3 regions of the Arthrobacter dokdonensis genome follow, and region 1 is predicted to be linked to each of the others. Evidence: predicted binding sites of a transcription regulator. Region 1 holds the regulator's gene; each other region holds the start of a gene.
What was found. The regulator HrcA, encoded in region 1, represses chaperone genes, less so after heat shock. The targets are predictions, from matches to a motif close to TTNGCACTCGNNNNNNNCGAGTGCNAA.
Positions count from the first base shown of each region.

Region 2: a site for HrcA is predicted at 1,970-1,996, ahead of groL (chaperonin GroEL). Genes of this name have one in related genera too.
Region 3: a site for HrcA is predicted at 1,379-1,405, ahead of DMB86_RS18700 (FmdB family zinc ribbon protein). Genes of this name have one in related genera too.

Region 1 covers NZ_CP029642.1:2,631,128-2,635,843, forward strand. Annotated here, with positions in the region: gene dnaJ (molecular chaperone DnaJ) at 1-984, opposite strand, end outside; gene hrcA (heat-inducible transcriptional repressor HrcA) at 1,038-2,051, opposite strand; gene DMB86_RS11745 (DUF3097 domain-containing protein) at 2,238-3,122, shown strand; gene DMB86_RS11750 (DUF4870 domain-containing protein) at 3,191-3,583, shown strand; gene hemW (radical SAM family heme chaperone HemW) at 3,939-4,716, opposite strand, start outside.
Region 2 covers NZ_CP029642.1:1,183,747-1,188,462, forward strand. Annotated here, with positions in the region: gene DMB86_RS05280 (DUF3263 domain-containing protein) at 123-341, shown strand; gene DMB86_RS05285 (LytR C-terminal domain-containing protein) at 384-977, shown strand; gene DMB86_RS05290 (TM2 domain-containing protein) at 1,227-1,727, opposite strand; gene groL (chaperonin GroEL) at 2,159-3,802, shown strand; gene DMB86_RS05300 (ribonuclease HI family protein) at 4,036-4,716, shown strand, end outside.
Region 3 covers NZ_CP029642.1:4,195,660-4,200,375, forward strand. Annotated here, with positions in the region: gene galU (UTP--glucose-1-phosphate uridylyltransferase GalU) at 1-596, opposite strand, end outside; gene DMB86_RS18695 (5-formyltetrahydrofolate cyclo-ligase) at 692-1,321, shown strand; gene DMB86_RS18700 (FmdB family zinc ribbon protein) at 1,468-1,809, shown strand; gene DMB86_RS18705 (RcpC/CpaB family pilus assembly protein) at 1,958-2,857, shown strand; gene DMB86_RS18710 (ATP-binding protein) at 2,925-4,716, opposite strand, start outside.

The DNA of each region.
Region 1 (4,716 bases):
CACGTGGATGTGGACCAGCAGGTCGCCGCGGCCGTAGCCGCGCAGGTGCGTCACGCCGAGGCTGCGCAGGTTGACGACCTCCCCGGCCTGGGTTCCCGGCTTGATGTTGATGGGCTGTTCGCCATCGAACGTCGCCAGTGTCAGTTCGGTGCCGAGTGCGGCGGCCGTCATGGGCACGCTTAGGGTGGCATGGAGGTCGTCGCCCTCCCGCAGGAAGGAGGGGTCGTTGTTGACCTTCATCTCCACGTAAAGGTCCCCGGACGGCCCGCCGGCGGGGCCTGCCTCGCCCTGGCCGGCGAGCTGGATGCGGGTGCCGGTGTTAACGCCGGCGGGGACCTTGATGGTCAGCGTGCGGCGGTCGCGGATGCGGCCCTCGCCCATGCACTCGTTGCAGGGATCCTCGATGCGGGTCCCGTAACCCTGGCAGGAGTTGCAGGTGGCCAGGGTCATGACGTTGCCCAGGATGGAGCGCATGGGGCGCTGGATCTGGCCGCTGCCGTGGCAGACGTCGCAGGTGACCGGGTGGGTGCCGGGCCGGCAGCAGCTGCCCTCGCACGTGGGGCAGGTGATTGCCGTGTCAATTTCAAGCTTCTTGTTGACGCCGAAGACCGCCTCGCGCAGGTCGATCCGGACCGTGATGAGGGCGTCCTGGCCGCGGCGCATGCGCTGTTCGGGGCCACGGCCCTGACCGCCTCCGCCGCCAAAGAAGGTCTCAAAGATGTCCTGGAAGGCGAAGCCCTGTCCGTCGAAGTTGCCGGCGCCGTTGCTGCTGCCGTTCTCGTTGCCGGTGGTGTCGTAGACCCGGCGCTTCTGGGGGTCCGAGAGGACCTCGTAGGCGTGGGTGACGGCCTTGAAACGGTCTTGCGCGTCGGGGGCGTCGTTGACGTCCGGGTGCAGCTTGCGCGCGAGCTTGCGGTAGGCCTTTTTGATTTCCTCCGCGGTGGCATCGCGGGAAACGCCCAGCGCCTCGTAATGGTTGCTCAAAATTCTTACTCTCTTCAGTGGAACGTGTACGTGTTTTTGCTTGGGTGAGGCGCTTAGCCCGCCAGAATCCGGGACAGGTACCGGGCGACGGCCCGGACGCTGGACATGGTGTTGGGGTAGTCCATCCGGGTGGGTCCCAGCACGCCGAGCTTGGCGCTGGCGCCGGGGCCGTAGCTGGTGGCCACCACTGACGCCTCCGACAATGAGTCGTGCGGATTTTCCCGGCCGATGCTCACGGCCATGCCGAGGGAGTCCTGGGCCATTTGCTCGAGCAGGCGCAGCAGCACCACCTGCTCCTCCAGCGCGTCCAGGACGGGGCCGATGCTCAAGGGGAAATCGACGTTGGACCGGGCCAGGTTGGCCGTGCCGGCCAGCACTATCCGGTCCTCCCTGGCAGCGCTCGAGAGCTGCAGCAGCCCGTGGGCCAGCCGGTGGGCCGTGTCCTGGTCCTCCACCGGCAGTCCTGCGGGAAGCTGGGCCAGTGCGGCCGGGAGACCGGCCACGGTGCAGCCGGTGAGCACGGACAGAAACTCGTGTCGCAGCCGAGCCAACCTGACATCGTCGACGGCGGCACCGACGTCGAGCACCGACTGTTCGACCTTCCCCGAGGCCAGAATGAGCACCACGAGGACCTGGGTCGGCCCCAGGGAGACGAATTCGATGTGGCGGACGGTTGCCTTGGCCGACCGCGGGTACTGCACGACGGCGACCTGGTTGGTCAGCTGGGCCAGCGTGCGCACCGTCCGCTCGAGGACGTCGTCGAGGTCGGTCGAACCGTCCAGGAGCGTGGCGATGGCGCGCCGTTCAGCGGATGAAAGGGGCTTGACGGTCGCGATCTGGTCCACGAAGAGCCGGTACCCCTTGTCCGTGGGGATCCTGCCCGAACTCGTGTGGGGGGCCGCGATCAGCCCCTCCTCTTCCAGGGCCGCCATGTCGTTTCGGATCGTGGCACTGGAAACGCCCAGCCGGTGCCGCTCTACGAGGGCCTTGGAACCAACCGGCTCGCGGGAGTGGACATAGTCTTCGACTATGGCTCGGAGCACTTCCAGCTTTCGTGGTTCGCTCATGTCTGGCACCTCCTTCGTTGGCACTCTACCTACTCAAGTGCCAAGTCTAATACTTTCCCATCCTCCTGTTTTCGGCACGCCGCCCACCCCGTCCTTCGCGTTCCGGCCAGGTGGTGGCGCTAGCATGGAATTTTCCGTCCCGGCCGCGCGCCGACGGACGTTCCGAGAGCCAAGGGGAAACGCACAGTGCAGTCCAATAACGGCCCGTCCGCCGGCAGCCGCACCAGCAATTGGGGCTACCAGGACCTCAGCGCACCCAAGGCCCGCGCGCTCCCGCAGGTGCAGGCAATCCGCGGGCTGGTGGTCGAGGACGTCCAGACCGGATGGGTGGGCGCCGTAGTCAGGATCGAAAAATCCGGAGGCATGCACATCATGGAGCTGGCCGACCGGCGGGACAAGGTCAGGGCCTTTCCCCTGGGCTTCGGCTTCCTCATCGACGGCGAACCGGTGGAAGTGGTGGCGCCGGTGGCGGGCACGCCCCCGCGGAAAGCCGGCAGGACGGCGTCGGGCTCGGTCAAGGTGGAGGGGCAGCGCGCCCGGGTGGCCAAGGCCAGCCGCATCTGGGTGGAAGGCAAGCACGACGCCGAACTGGTTGAAAAGGTGTGGGGAGACGACCTGCGGGTGGAGGGGATCGTCGTCGAACCCCTTCGCGGCATCGACGACCTCACGGCTGCGGTCAAGGACTTTGCCCCCGGCCCGACCCGGCGGCTCGGTGTGCTGGTGGACCACTTGGTGCCGCACTCGAAGGAATCGCGCATTGTGGCGGATCTCATGCGATCGCCCTCGGCGAAAAACAACGTGCTGGTGGTGGGGCACCCGTACGTGGACGTGTGGCAGGCCATCAAGCCCGCCACGCTGGGAATCCCCGCCTGGCCGGTGATTCCGCGCACCATGGAGTGGAAAAAGGGCATCCTGCAGGCGTTTGGCTGGCCGCACAGCACCGCCGAGGACATCGGGCTGGGCTGGCAGCGCCTGCTGTCACGGGTCAACAGCTATTCAGACCTGGAGCCTTCGCTGCTGGGGCGCGTCGAGGAAGTCATAGACTTTCTCACCGCACCCGTATCCTTGTAGGAACGGCCGGCACCACGCCGACAGTTCCGTGCAAAGCAGTGATCATTTTGTTGAGAGGCAAGTTACACGTGAGCAATCCGGCGAAAAACTTTACTAACCCGGCGAAGCCCCCACTCACCCCGGCAGAAGACAAGCAGTGGGCGTTCCTGGCGCACTGCGGCGGCATTCTGGGCTGCATCCCCTCCGCGCTCATCTACAAGTTCATGGCGGACCGCGGCCCGTTCACGGCCCAGGAATCCCGCGAGGCGCTCAACTTCACCCTGCCGCCCACCATCCTTGCGCTGGTGCTTAACGTCATCGCGCTGGTGGTGCGCATATTCAATCCGTCCGTCGGGACCGTCTTTTCGCTGCTCGCCCTGCTCATCTGGGTGTTCCTGACCGTCTGGTCCGTCATCGCCGCCATCCAGGTCAACAACGGCAACCCCTACCGCTACGCCTGGAACCTGCGCAGGATCCAGTAACGTCTTCGCTTTTGCAGCGGCGGACCGGCATTTTTCCGTCCGGCTTTCCGGTCCTCGGCCGCGGGCGGCCCCCGGGCCTCCCTGACGCCGGACGACAAAAAATGCCGGCTCCGCCGCCGAACGCAATCAGGACCCGCCGGACCCGGTCCGCAGCCTTTCCGTATGGCTCGCCGCGCCGAATCGCGCCAGAGCCGTGGCTCGTGCCGTATTTTCTACTCGAACGGGCAGATATGGCGGGTTGGCGGGCCGTCCCGAACACCGGTTGTACGAATCTGGCGGGTTGGCGGCGACGGAGGTCGCCGAAGCTGTACTGTCGATGGCGCCACCGCATGGAGTGGGCGGGTGAGCGCCAGGCTCAGTCGAGCAGGGCGCGGGTGACTGCGTCGCCCAGGAGGCGGCCCTTGAGCGTGAGCACGAGGGTGCCGTGGAAGGCCTTGACGGGATCGATGAGTTCGCCGGCGATGAGCCCGGCGACGGCCTTCCGGGCGGCGTGGCTGAGGGTGTCGATTCTCAGTCCGTCCGACAGCCGCGAGGTCAGCATGATGCGCTCCAGTTCCCGCGTGGCGTCGTCAAGCGTTTCACGGCCGGCAGCCGGGGATTCGCCCTTCTCCAGCCGGTTGGCGTAGGCGGTGGGGTGCTTGACGTTCCACCACCGCACGCCGCCCATGTGCGAGTGCGCGCCGGGGCCGATCCCCCACCAGTCGTCCCCGCGCCAGTACGCCAGGTTGTGCCGGCAGGCATCCTCCGGGGTGCGGGCCCAGTTGCTGACCTCGTACCAGGACAGGCCGGCCTGCTGGAAGAGGGCGTCGGCGAGCTCATATTTCGCGGCGTGGTCGTCGTCGTCGATGTTCGGCACCTGGCCGCGGCGGATCTGGGCGGCCAGCTTGGTGCCCTCCTCCACGATGAGCGAGTAGGCGGAGATGTGGTCCGGTTCGTAGGACAGGGCGGTCCGCACCGAGGTCTCCCAATCGGCCACCGACTCCCCCGGCGTGCCGTAAATCAGGTCCACGCTGACGTTCAGGCCGGCCTCGCGCGCCCAGGCCACCGCCTGCGGCACGCGCTCCGGGCTGTGCGTGCGGTCCAGCACCTTCAAGACGTGCGGGACGGCCGACTGCATGCCGAAGGACACGCGG
Region 2 (4,716 bases), 1.4 Mb from region 1:
GCCGCACGTGAAGCCTGTATCTGGAGTTGAAGGAGTGTGCCGTGCCGCAAGCAGGATCGACACAGCCCTCACCCGAGGCAGGCCACTCCGGCGATTCCCGGCTGAGCGAGCGGGATGCCCGGATGCTCGCGCTGGAACGGCAATGGTGGAAGTATGCCGGGGCGAAGGAACAGGCCATCCGTGAGATGTTCGACCTCTCCGCCACCCACTACTATCAAATCCTCAATGCGTTGATCGACACGGAGGCCGCGCTGGAGCACGACCCCATGCTGGTGAAGCGGTTGCGTAGACTACGTACGTCGCGTCAAAAGGCCCGGACCGCACGCAGGCTCGGGCATTGACGCGCGCTTCCACTGCCTCACCCCCAAGGACAGCACTGCACCATGACTAAATACCCGCGGGACGAATTTGACCGTGTTCCGGAGAACTCTGCGCGCCACGGCGTCCACCGCGCCTCGCTCGAGGTTGCCACACGCAGTCTGGTGCCGGTGATGATCTTTGGTGTTGCCGCGCTATGCGTCGGCCTGCTGGCCTTCCTGATTGTGCCCAAGATCAGTGGGCAGGACACGGCCGTCAACGCGCCGACCAGCTCTACGGCCGCCACCGCGCCGGGCACTAAGGCCCCTGCGTCCGCCACGCCGAGCGCCGCGCCACGCACCACTGCGGTAAAGGCGCCGTCGCCCACGCCGACGCCCGGATCCGTGGTGGACAAGTCCACGCCTGTGGCGATCTTCAATGCCACGGGAATCGGCGGGCTCGCGGCGCAATACAGCGCAACGGCCACCAGCGACGGCTGGACGGTGTCACAGACGGGAAACTGGAACGGCGCGCCGCAATCGGTCTCCTCCATCATCTACAGCGGCCCGGCGCAGAAGGCCAACGCCGAGGCCCTGGGAAAGCTGCTGAACATCGCGACGCTGTTGGACTCCGCGGAGATGGGGATCCCGCTGACCATCGTGCTCGGCCCGGGGGCTTAATACCCGCCCCGTTCGCCCTGTCCAGCCCGTGCAGGCTGTCCAGCCCGTCCAGGCTGGTGGCTGGCGGGCGACCGGTCGGCGACGGCGTGGGGGCGGCTGGAAGCGCCGAGATGCAACTGTGGCAAGTTCGGTGGGTTCCGCCGACGCCGGGAGTACAGATGAGGCGGGCAACTCGGGTAGTTGCCCGCCTCATCTGTACTCTCGGCGACTCTCGGCGCGAATTTTGTGTGTCAGTCCCTGATTTGTGTGTCAGTCCCTGAGGGGAACGCCTCTGGCGTCGGTGCGGAAGCCCTCATTGCCGACCAGGATCAGGATGCCCTCGATGAGCCCCCAAATGGCCATGGCCCACGCGAGAAAGCCGACGCTTAGGACAGAGACGAGCAGCTGGATCAGGGCCTTTTTGGTGAAGCCCAGGTAAAAGTTGTGGATGCCGAGGCCGCCGAGCAGGATGCCCAGGACGCCCGCCGCGACCTTCGACTTCTGCCCGCCATACTGCTGACCGTAGGCGGGCTGCTGGTACTGCTGCTGATACGGCTGCTGGTACGGCTGCTGCTGCCACCCCTGCTGCTGGCCCGGAAATGCGGTGGGCACCTGCTCCACCGGCTGCTGGTACGCAGGAGGACCAAAGCCCGGCGCGGATGGCTGCTCCGGCACGTCATAACCAGCGGGAACCGGCCCAACCTTGGGCTCACCGGCGACGGAATGGCCGGACGGGTCGGAAGGATTGCCGGTGCTTGGGTTCTCAGTCATGGCGGGCTCCTTGGAGTCACGATAGTTCGGCGTGCCGGCGCTCCCGGCATCGGTACACGGCGTGCAGGCGCCCCGTTCGGACATTCTTCGATTAACGCTAGCCGCTAATTCCAAACGGCGGAAGCATTCGAGCGGCACGGCGGCATCCGTCCCTGCACCGGCAGCGCCGTCGGTGTGTTCGCCCGCAGCACACATCGAGACACCGCGCTTGCACTCTCGGGTGCCGAGTGCTAATTATTGACTTAGCACTCTGAGGCGGTGACTGCTAGATCCTAGCCAGCCATCCGCCGTCGGAGGTCAACAACTTTCCTCTCGTGGTGAGGATTCCGGGGCAGGCGTGAAAGAGATCGCCGGCACCGATTCCGTCCGTCGCGGGCACCATTGGGGGAACCTGAGTCCATAATGACTGTCCCGAAAGGACTGAAGCCTACATGGCCAAGATCATTGCATTCGATGAAGAGGCACGCCGCGGCCTTGAGCGTGGGTTGAACATCCTCGCCGACGCCGTCAAGGTCACCTTGGGGCCGCGCGGCCGCAACGTGGTCCTCGAAAAGAAGTGGGGCGCCCCCACGATCACCAACGATGGTGTTTCCATCGCCAAGGAGATCGAGCTGGACGATCCCTACGAGAAGATCGGCGCCGAGCTGGTCAAGGAAGTTGCCAAGAAGACGGACGACATCGCCGGTGACGGCACCACCACGGCCACCGTGCTGGCCCAGGCGCTGGTCAAGGAAGGCCTGCGCAACGTCGCAGCCGGAGCCGACCCGCTCTCGCTCAAGCGCGGCATCGAGAAGGCCGTCGCGGCCGTCATCGACCAGCTGCTCGTCTCCGCCAAGGAAATTGAGACCAAGGAAGAGATTGCGGCCACGGCCTCCATCTCCGCCGGTGATCCCGAGATCGGTGCACTCATTGCCGAAGCTCTGGACAAGGTTGGCAAGGAAGGCGTCATCACGGTCGAGGAGTCCAACACCTTCGGCCTGGAGCTGGAGCTCACGGAAGGCATGCGCTTCGACAAGGGCTACATCTCCGCCTACTTTGTCACCGACACCGAGCGCCAGGAAACGGTTCTTGAAGACCCGTACATCCTGATCGTCAACTCCAAGATCTCCAACGTCAAGGACCTCGTTGCGGTCCTCGAGAAGGTCATGGCGTCCAACAAGCCGCTGCTGATCATCGCCGAAGACGTTGAAGGCGAAGCACTGGCCACGCTGATCGTGAACAAGATCCGCGGCCTGTTCAAGTCGGTCGCCGTCAAGGCACCGGGCTTCGGCGACCGCCGCAAGGCCCAGCTGGCAGACATCGCCATCCTTACCGGTGGCCAGGTCATCGCCGAGGAAGTCGGCCTGAAGCTGGAAAACACCACGCTCGACCTGCTCGGCAAGGCCCGCAAGGTCGTTGTCACCAAGGACGAGACCACCATCGTTGAAGGTGCCGGCGAAGCCGACGCCATCGCTGGCCGCGTGGCCCAGATCCGCGCCGAGATCGAAAACTCCGATTCCGACTACGACCGCGAGAAGCTGCAGGAACGCCTGGCCAAGCTGGCCGGCGGCGTTGCAGTCATCAAGGCCGGAGCCGCAACCGAAGTTGAGCTCAAGGAACGCAAGCACCGCATCGAAGATGCTGTCCGCAACGCCAAGGCTGCTGTGGAAGAAGGCATCGTCCCCGGCGGTGGCGTTGCCCTCATCCAGGCCGGCGTCAAGGCATTCGAAGGCTTGAACCTGACCGGCGACGAGGCCACTGGCGCCAACATCGTCAAGGTCGCCATCGATGCCCCGATGAAGCAGATCGCCTTCAACGCCGGCTTCGAGCCCGGCGTGGTTGTCGACAAGGTCCGCGGCCTGCCCGTCGGCCACGGCCTGAACGCCGCGACCGGCGTGTACGAAGACCTGCTGGCTGCCGGCGTCAACGACCCGGTCAAGGTGACCCGTTCCGCACTGCAGAACGCGGCCTCCATTGCAGGCCTGTTCCTCACCACCGAAGCCGTTGTGGCCGACAAGCCCGAAAAGGCTGCACCGGCCGGTGGCGGCGACGACATGGGCGGCATGGGCGGCATGGGCGGCATGGGCGGCTTCTAGTCCCCACGCCCTCCCCGATGCTGGTTCGCTAGCGAACCAGCATCGGGGCCCCTCGGGCGCGGGGCCCATATGTGGGTGGTGCCTTGGGTGCCCGGAGTCACCCAGGCGCCTTGGGCGCACATGTGGGTTGGCGCCTTGGGTGCCTGGAATCACCATAGCGAAAGGCACCCCTGCCACACCGGCGGGGGCGCCTTTGGCGTTTAAGGGTCGGAAACTTCTGAAAGTATGTGGACATGACAATTGTTGCGGCAGCCGATGGTTCGGCTTTGGGAAATCCCGGCCCCGCCGGCTGGGCCTGGTACGTGGACGAAACCTGCTGGCGTGCCGGAGGCTGGCCACACGGCACGAACAACATGGGCGAGCTCATGGCCGTGCTGGACCTTTTCCACTCCACCGCGCACCTGCCCGAGGAACCGCTGCACATCCTGTGCGACAGCCAGTACGTCATCAACTGCATCACCAAATGGATGCCAGGCTGGAAGCGCAAGGGCTGGCGTAAGGCTGATGGCAAGCCCGTGCTCAACGTGGACCTCCTGAAGGATATCGACGCCGCCATCGTCGGCAGGAAATACACGTTCGAGTGGGTCAAGGGCCACGCCGGGCACGACCTCAACGAGGCGGCCGACGACCGCGCCCGCGATGCCGCCACCGCCTACCAGGCCAAGCGCGCACCCATCCATGGGCCGGGGTTTGCCGGCGCCGGACCCGGAAGGGCGCCCATGAACCCCGCCGCGGCGGCAGGCCCCGCCACGGGAGCCACGCGCGCCCCGGAGCCGGCGGACATTCCGGAGCAGCCTGACTTGTTTTCCATGTTCGACGACGGCCCCGATCCTGCCTTTCCGCCGGGTCCGGACGCATCACTGCGCGCCGTGGTGGAACTGGAGCGGGAACTGTTGGACCCGGCGGTGCGGGCG
Region 3 (4,716 bases), 1.6 Mb from region 1:
TCGACGGCCGGCTTTTCCACCAGGTGGTTGACCCGGACGTAGTCCTCGCCCTCAATGACGGTCATGTCGGCGCAGCCGTAGGCGGAAATCTTCTCCCTTGGCACCTCGATCAGCGCAATGACCGACCCGCCGGTGCGTGCCTGCACGTCGATCATGGTGGTCAGCAGCTCATCGCGCTCGTCAATGAGGTCATCGCCCAGCAGCACCGCAAAGGGTTCGTTGCCCACGTGGGTCTTGGCCCGCAGCACCGCGTGGCCCAGTCCCTTGGGGTCGCCCTGGCGGACGTAGTGGATCTCGCCCAGGTCCGTGGCGTGCTGGATCGCCGCGAGCTTCTCGGTGTCGCCCTTCGCCTCCAGCAGCTGCTCCGTCACCGGGACCCTGTCAAAGTGGTCCTCCAGGGCGCGCTTGTTGCGTCCGGTAATCATCAACACGTCCACCAGGCCCGCGCTGACGGCCTCCTGCACGACGTATTGGATGGCGGGCTTGTCCACCACTGGAAGCATTTCCTTCGGCATCGCCTTCGTCGCCGGCAGGAAGCGGGTCCCCAGTCCGGCCGCGGGAATGACGGCTTTACGTACGCGAGAAACATCAGTCATGGTCCTAAGGCTAACGGACGATGTGGCCTTTTCCGCTCCGCGCCCTGCTAACTTGGGCATGGCACCGCGCACCACCCCAACGCAGAGGAATGTCAATGCCCCCCACCACCAAGTCCCAGTGGCGGTCCCGCCTGCGCGCCGCCCGCCTGTCCATGGACGACGACGCCCGTCACCTCGCCGCCGTCGGCCTGGCTTCCGCCGGGGCCGGGTGGGTGGCGCAGCTGTGCGGCGCCGACGTCCGCGCCACCGTCTGCGCCTACATTTCCTCCGGCAGCGAGCCGGGAACCGGCCTGCTGCTGGAGGCCTTGGTCGGCGCAGGGCACCGGGTATATGTGCCCGTCTGCGAGTCCGGCAATCAGCTCTCTTGGACCGAATGGACGCCGGGCACCGGGCTGGCCCTGAGCGAATTTGCGCCCGTCATGGAACCGACGGGGCCACGCCTGCCCTTTGCCGGCCTGGGAGCGGTCGCCGGGCTGCTGCTGCCCGCCCTGGCCGTCGACTCTGCCGGGGTGCGCCTGGGCCAGGGCGGGGGGTACTACGACCGGTTCCTCGCGGCACTGGCGTCCCCCGCGGACGGCGGGACGCAGGCGGTGCCCACTGCCGCCGTCGTCCATGAACAGGAAGTGTTCCCCCAGGGCGCCCTCCCGCACGACGTGCTCGACCGGCCGGTGGCCTGGCTCGTCACTCCCGGCGGCTGGAGCAAGGCGGAGACTCCGGAACAGTGAAGGGCGTCCGGTGTAATATGTTACGGTGCCCGGGTGTTATGGTAAGCGGTGCTAGAATTGGCACTCGGGACCTTGGACTGCCAGCCGGTGCACAAGCCACTGTGACGGCAACCGCGGTCCCAAAGCATGCATCCAGGAGGAAACCAGTGCCCACTTACGCCTACGCCTGCAAAGACTGCGGCCACGCATTCGACATCCAGCAGTCGTTCAGTGACGACTCCCTGACCGTCTGCCCCGCATGCCGTGGAAAGCTGCGTAAGAAGTTCAATTCCGTTGGGGTGGTCTTCAAGGGCTCCGGCTTCTACCGCACCGACTCGCGCTCCGGTTCCAGCACCGTTCCGGCCGCCGGCAGTGCTTCCGGCGCCTCCGGGTCCGAGTCCGGTTCGGCGGCCCCGGCACCGGCTGCCGCCTCGGCAACGGGCTCGGCGTCGGGCACGAGCTCTGGAAGCGCCGTCCCGTCCAAGGCACCCGCGGCGGTCGCGAGCTAGCGCCTCCGCACACCTCAAGGCGGCTCCCGCGCGCACAGCGTCGGTCGGCTCCCGCTTCATCCCTGCACAGCCGCCCCGCCCGTGAGGGCTGCCCACATTCCGGCGTCCCGGCCGGCCACAGCGCGGCGCGGGCGCCTACCGTGGGCACATGAGGTCATCCACCAGCCCCGCACGGGGCAGCCAGCCACACTCCCGCGTGCCGAAGTACGCAGCGCCCGGCCGTTTCGCGGCGCGCGGCCCGGCATGGTCTGTGCGCGGGCGCCCCGCCTCACCGGGCGAAAGATTATGGCGCCTGCTCCGGCGGCGGCGCCGGCTCGCCGCGGCCCTACTGCTTTGCGCCGCGGCTGCGGTGGCCGTCCAGCAGCTCACACCCGCTCCCCCGGCCACCGTCCCGGTGATGGTGGCCGCGCGCGATCTCCCGGCCGGTCACACCCTGCGTCAAACTGATCTCGCGCCGGCGGCCGTCAGCCCGTCCATGGTGCCTGAGGGAAGCCTGCCGGCGTCCGTCGCGGACGGCGCTCCCGTCGCTCCAGTCCCTCAGGCGGCGGACGGCGCTCCCGTCGCTCCAGCGGCGGACGGCGCCTCGGACCTGGCTGACGGCGGTCCGCCGGGAAGCACGTCAGATGGGCGGATCGACCGCTCAGTGCCGGGCTGGGTCGGCTCGAGGCTCTCCGGCCCCGTGCGCCGCGGCGAAGTCCTGACCGACGCCGCGCTTCTCGGCGACGGACTTCTGGTCGGGGCGGCCGTCGGCACCCAGGCGGTCCCTGTCCGCCTCACGGATCCCACCACTGTCCAGCTCCTCCACCAGGGCCAACTCGTCGACGTGGTGCTCAGCGCCAGCAAGGGCGTGGACGGACCCGTGCAGAACGAGGTGCTGGCCCGCTCGGTGGCCGTGTTATGGACGCCGGCGCTTGCCGCGCCCAACGGCGGGTTGCTCCCGGCCCAGGATGCCGAGGGCCTGGTGGTCGTTGCCGCCTCGGAGGAGCAGGCGGTCCTGCTCGCGGGCGCCTCGGCCCAGGGCAAGATCTTTCTGGTCCTGGTGAAATGACGGGGCATGGGCCGCGCTCCGCGCAGCCGCACCAGTTCGGAGAACGGGATCAGCCCCAGGTACGGGGTCAGCCCCAGTGCGGAGGCTTGTTCTCCCGCAGCCACGCGTCGTGGCCGCGGTCGCCGGGGTCGTCTCCCCAGGTGTGAGCCTCGTCGTGAGGGGCCACCGTGGGCAGCACTTCCGAATCGTCGGCCTTGGTTTCCGGCGCGGGACCGTCCCCGTCCCCCGGGCCATTGGCGGCCGCCGAGGCATTTCCGGCGGCCGGGCCGTCGCTGCCGGCCGGGCCATCGCCCTCCGCAGGGGAGCTGGAGCCGTTCATGTCTTTATCGGGGTTGCCCACCGGGTTCACGCTTTCTTCATTTGCTGTTGGTGCCTCCCCGACTTCAGGCTGTACGCCCTGGGGATCCGTTCCGGTGGATCGCTGGCGGTTTACCGTGGGGACATCCTGGCCGCCGGCTGCCTGCCGACGCCGGGATCGGGGGGAATCGATGATGGCGGTCATGGACGTGTCCAGCGGCGTCCCCATCAGGGACGGCAGGTCGTCGTCGCCCGTGGTCGAGACCAGTCCCAGGTGCCGGCCAATCTGGTCGGCGCAGCTGGACGGGTCGGTAAAGACTTCAATGGTCCACAGCGGCACATAGCGCCAGCCAAGCCGTTCCAGCATCTGCGGGCGGAGGCGGCTGCGTTCGCGGACGCTCATGTTCTGGTATTTGGCGGTGCCGTCGGACTCCACGGCCACGGGCACGGGGATCTCATGGTCCTCGCGTCCCAGCAGCGTCACCGGGTCCGGCGCCGCAACTATGTCCACGGCGCCGTCGTAGTGGTGCCACACCCTGGCGCCGCGGGCACGCAGCCGGTCGGCAAGGTCGGCAACCAGCGGGTCCTCCCCGCTCTCCCGCTCGCTGTCCTCGGCCCGCGAAGCAGGCGTCCCCAACAGGGACTTTCCGGCCAGTTCACGGTCCAGGAGCTCAAAGAAGTCCACCGCGCCATGGCTGAGCCGCGTCTCGTCCAGGTCTTCCGGACGGAAGCAGCTGATGATGTGGATGTGGCTCCTGGCCCGGGTCATCGCCAGCGCAAACTTCGCACGGCCGTCAGGTTCCGACAGCGGGCCAAAGCCGTGCAGCGCCCGGCCGTGGGGCGTGCGCCCATAGCCCAGGGAGAAAATGACGCGGTCGCGGACCAATCCCGCGGCGCGGTCCACCGTGACAACACGGAAGGACTCGGGCCCGGAATCAAAGAAGGCCACCAGCAGGGGGTGGTTGGCCATTTGCAGGCGGATGGCCTGTGCCACGCGGACGGCGTGGCGTTCGCTGGCCGTGATGACCGCCAGCGATTCGCGCGGCCGCACCCGTGCATGTTCGAACACCATGTCCACGACGCGGTTGACCTCGGCCACCACCGATTCCACACCGCCGTCGCCGGCGCCGGGAAGGCCCTTGCCGTCCGGCAGGTAGTCCACGGTCAGGGAGCGTTCCAGCCCCGTCACGGCACGGCCGTCCGGCAGGCGCTCCAGCTGCGAATCGTAGAAGCCACGGCTCAGCTGCAGCACCAGGTCCTCGTCGACGGCGCGGTAGGAAACCGTCAGCCGGTGCCGCGGCAGGACCCGGGACAGTGCGCCCAGCACGCTTTCCAGCGGATGCTGGTCCACCCGGTTTCCGGGGTCTCCCGCGGCGACGGTGAAACTGCGGGGACAGGCGGTCTGCTCGTCGCCAAAGGCCACCACCTGGTCCGCCCGGGCCAGGGCCGGCAGGGCGGATTGGAGCGAGGTGGATTCGGCGTCGAGGATGACCACCGTGTCAAAGCGGAACCCCGCGGGGATCACGGAGGGCACGACCAGCGGGCTGGCGGTGAAGACGGGG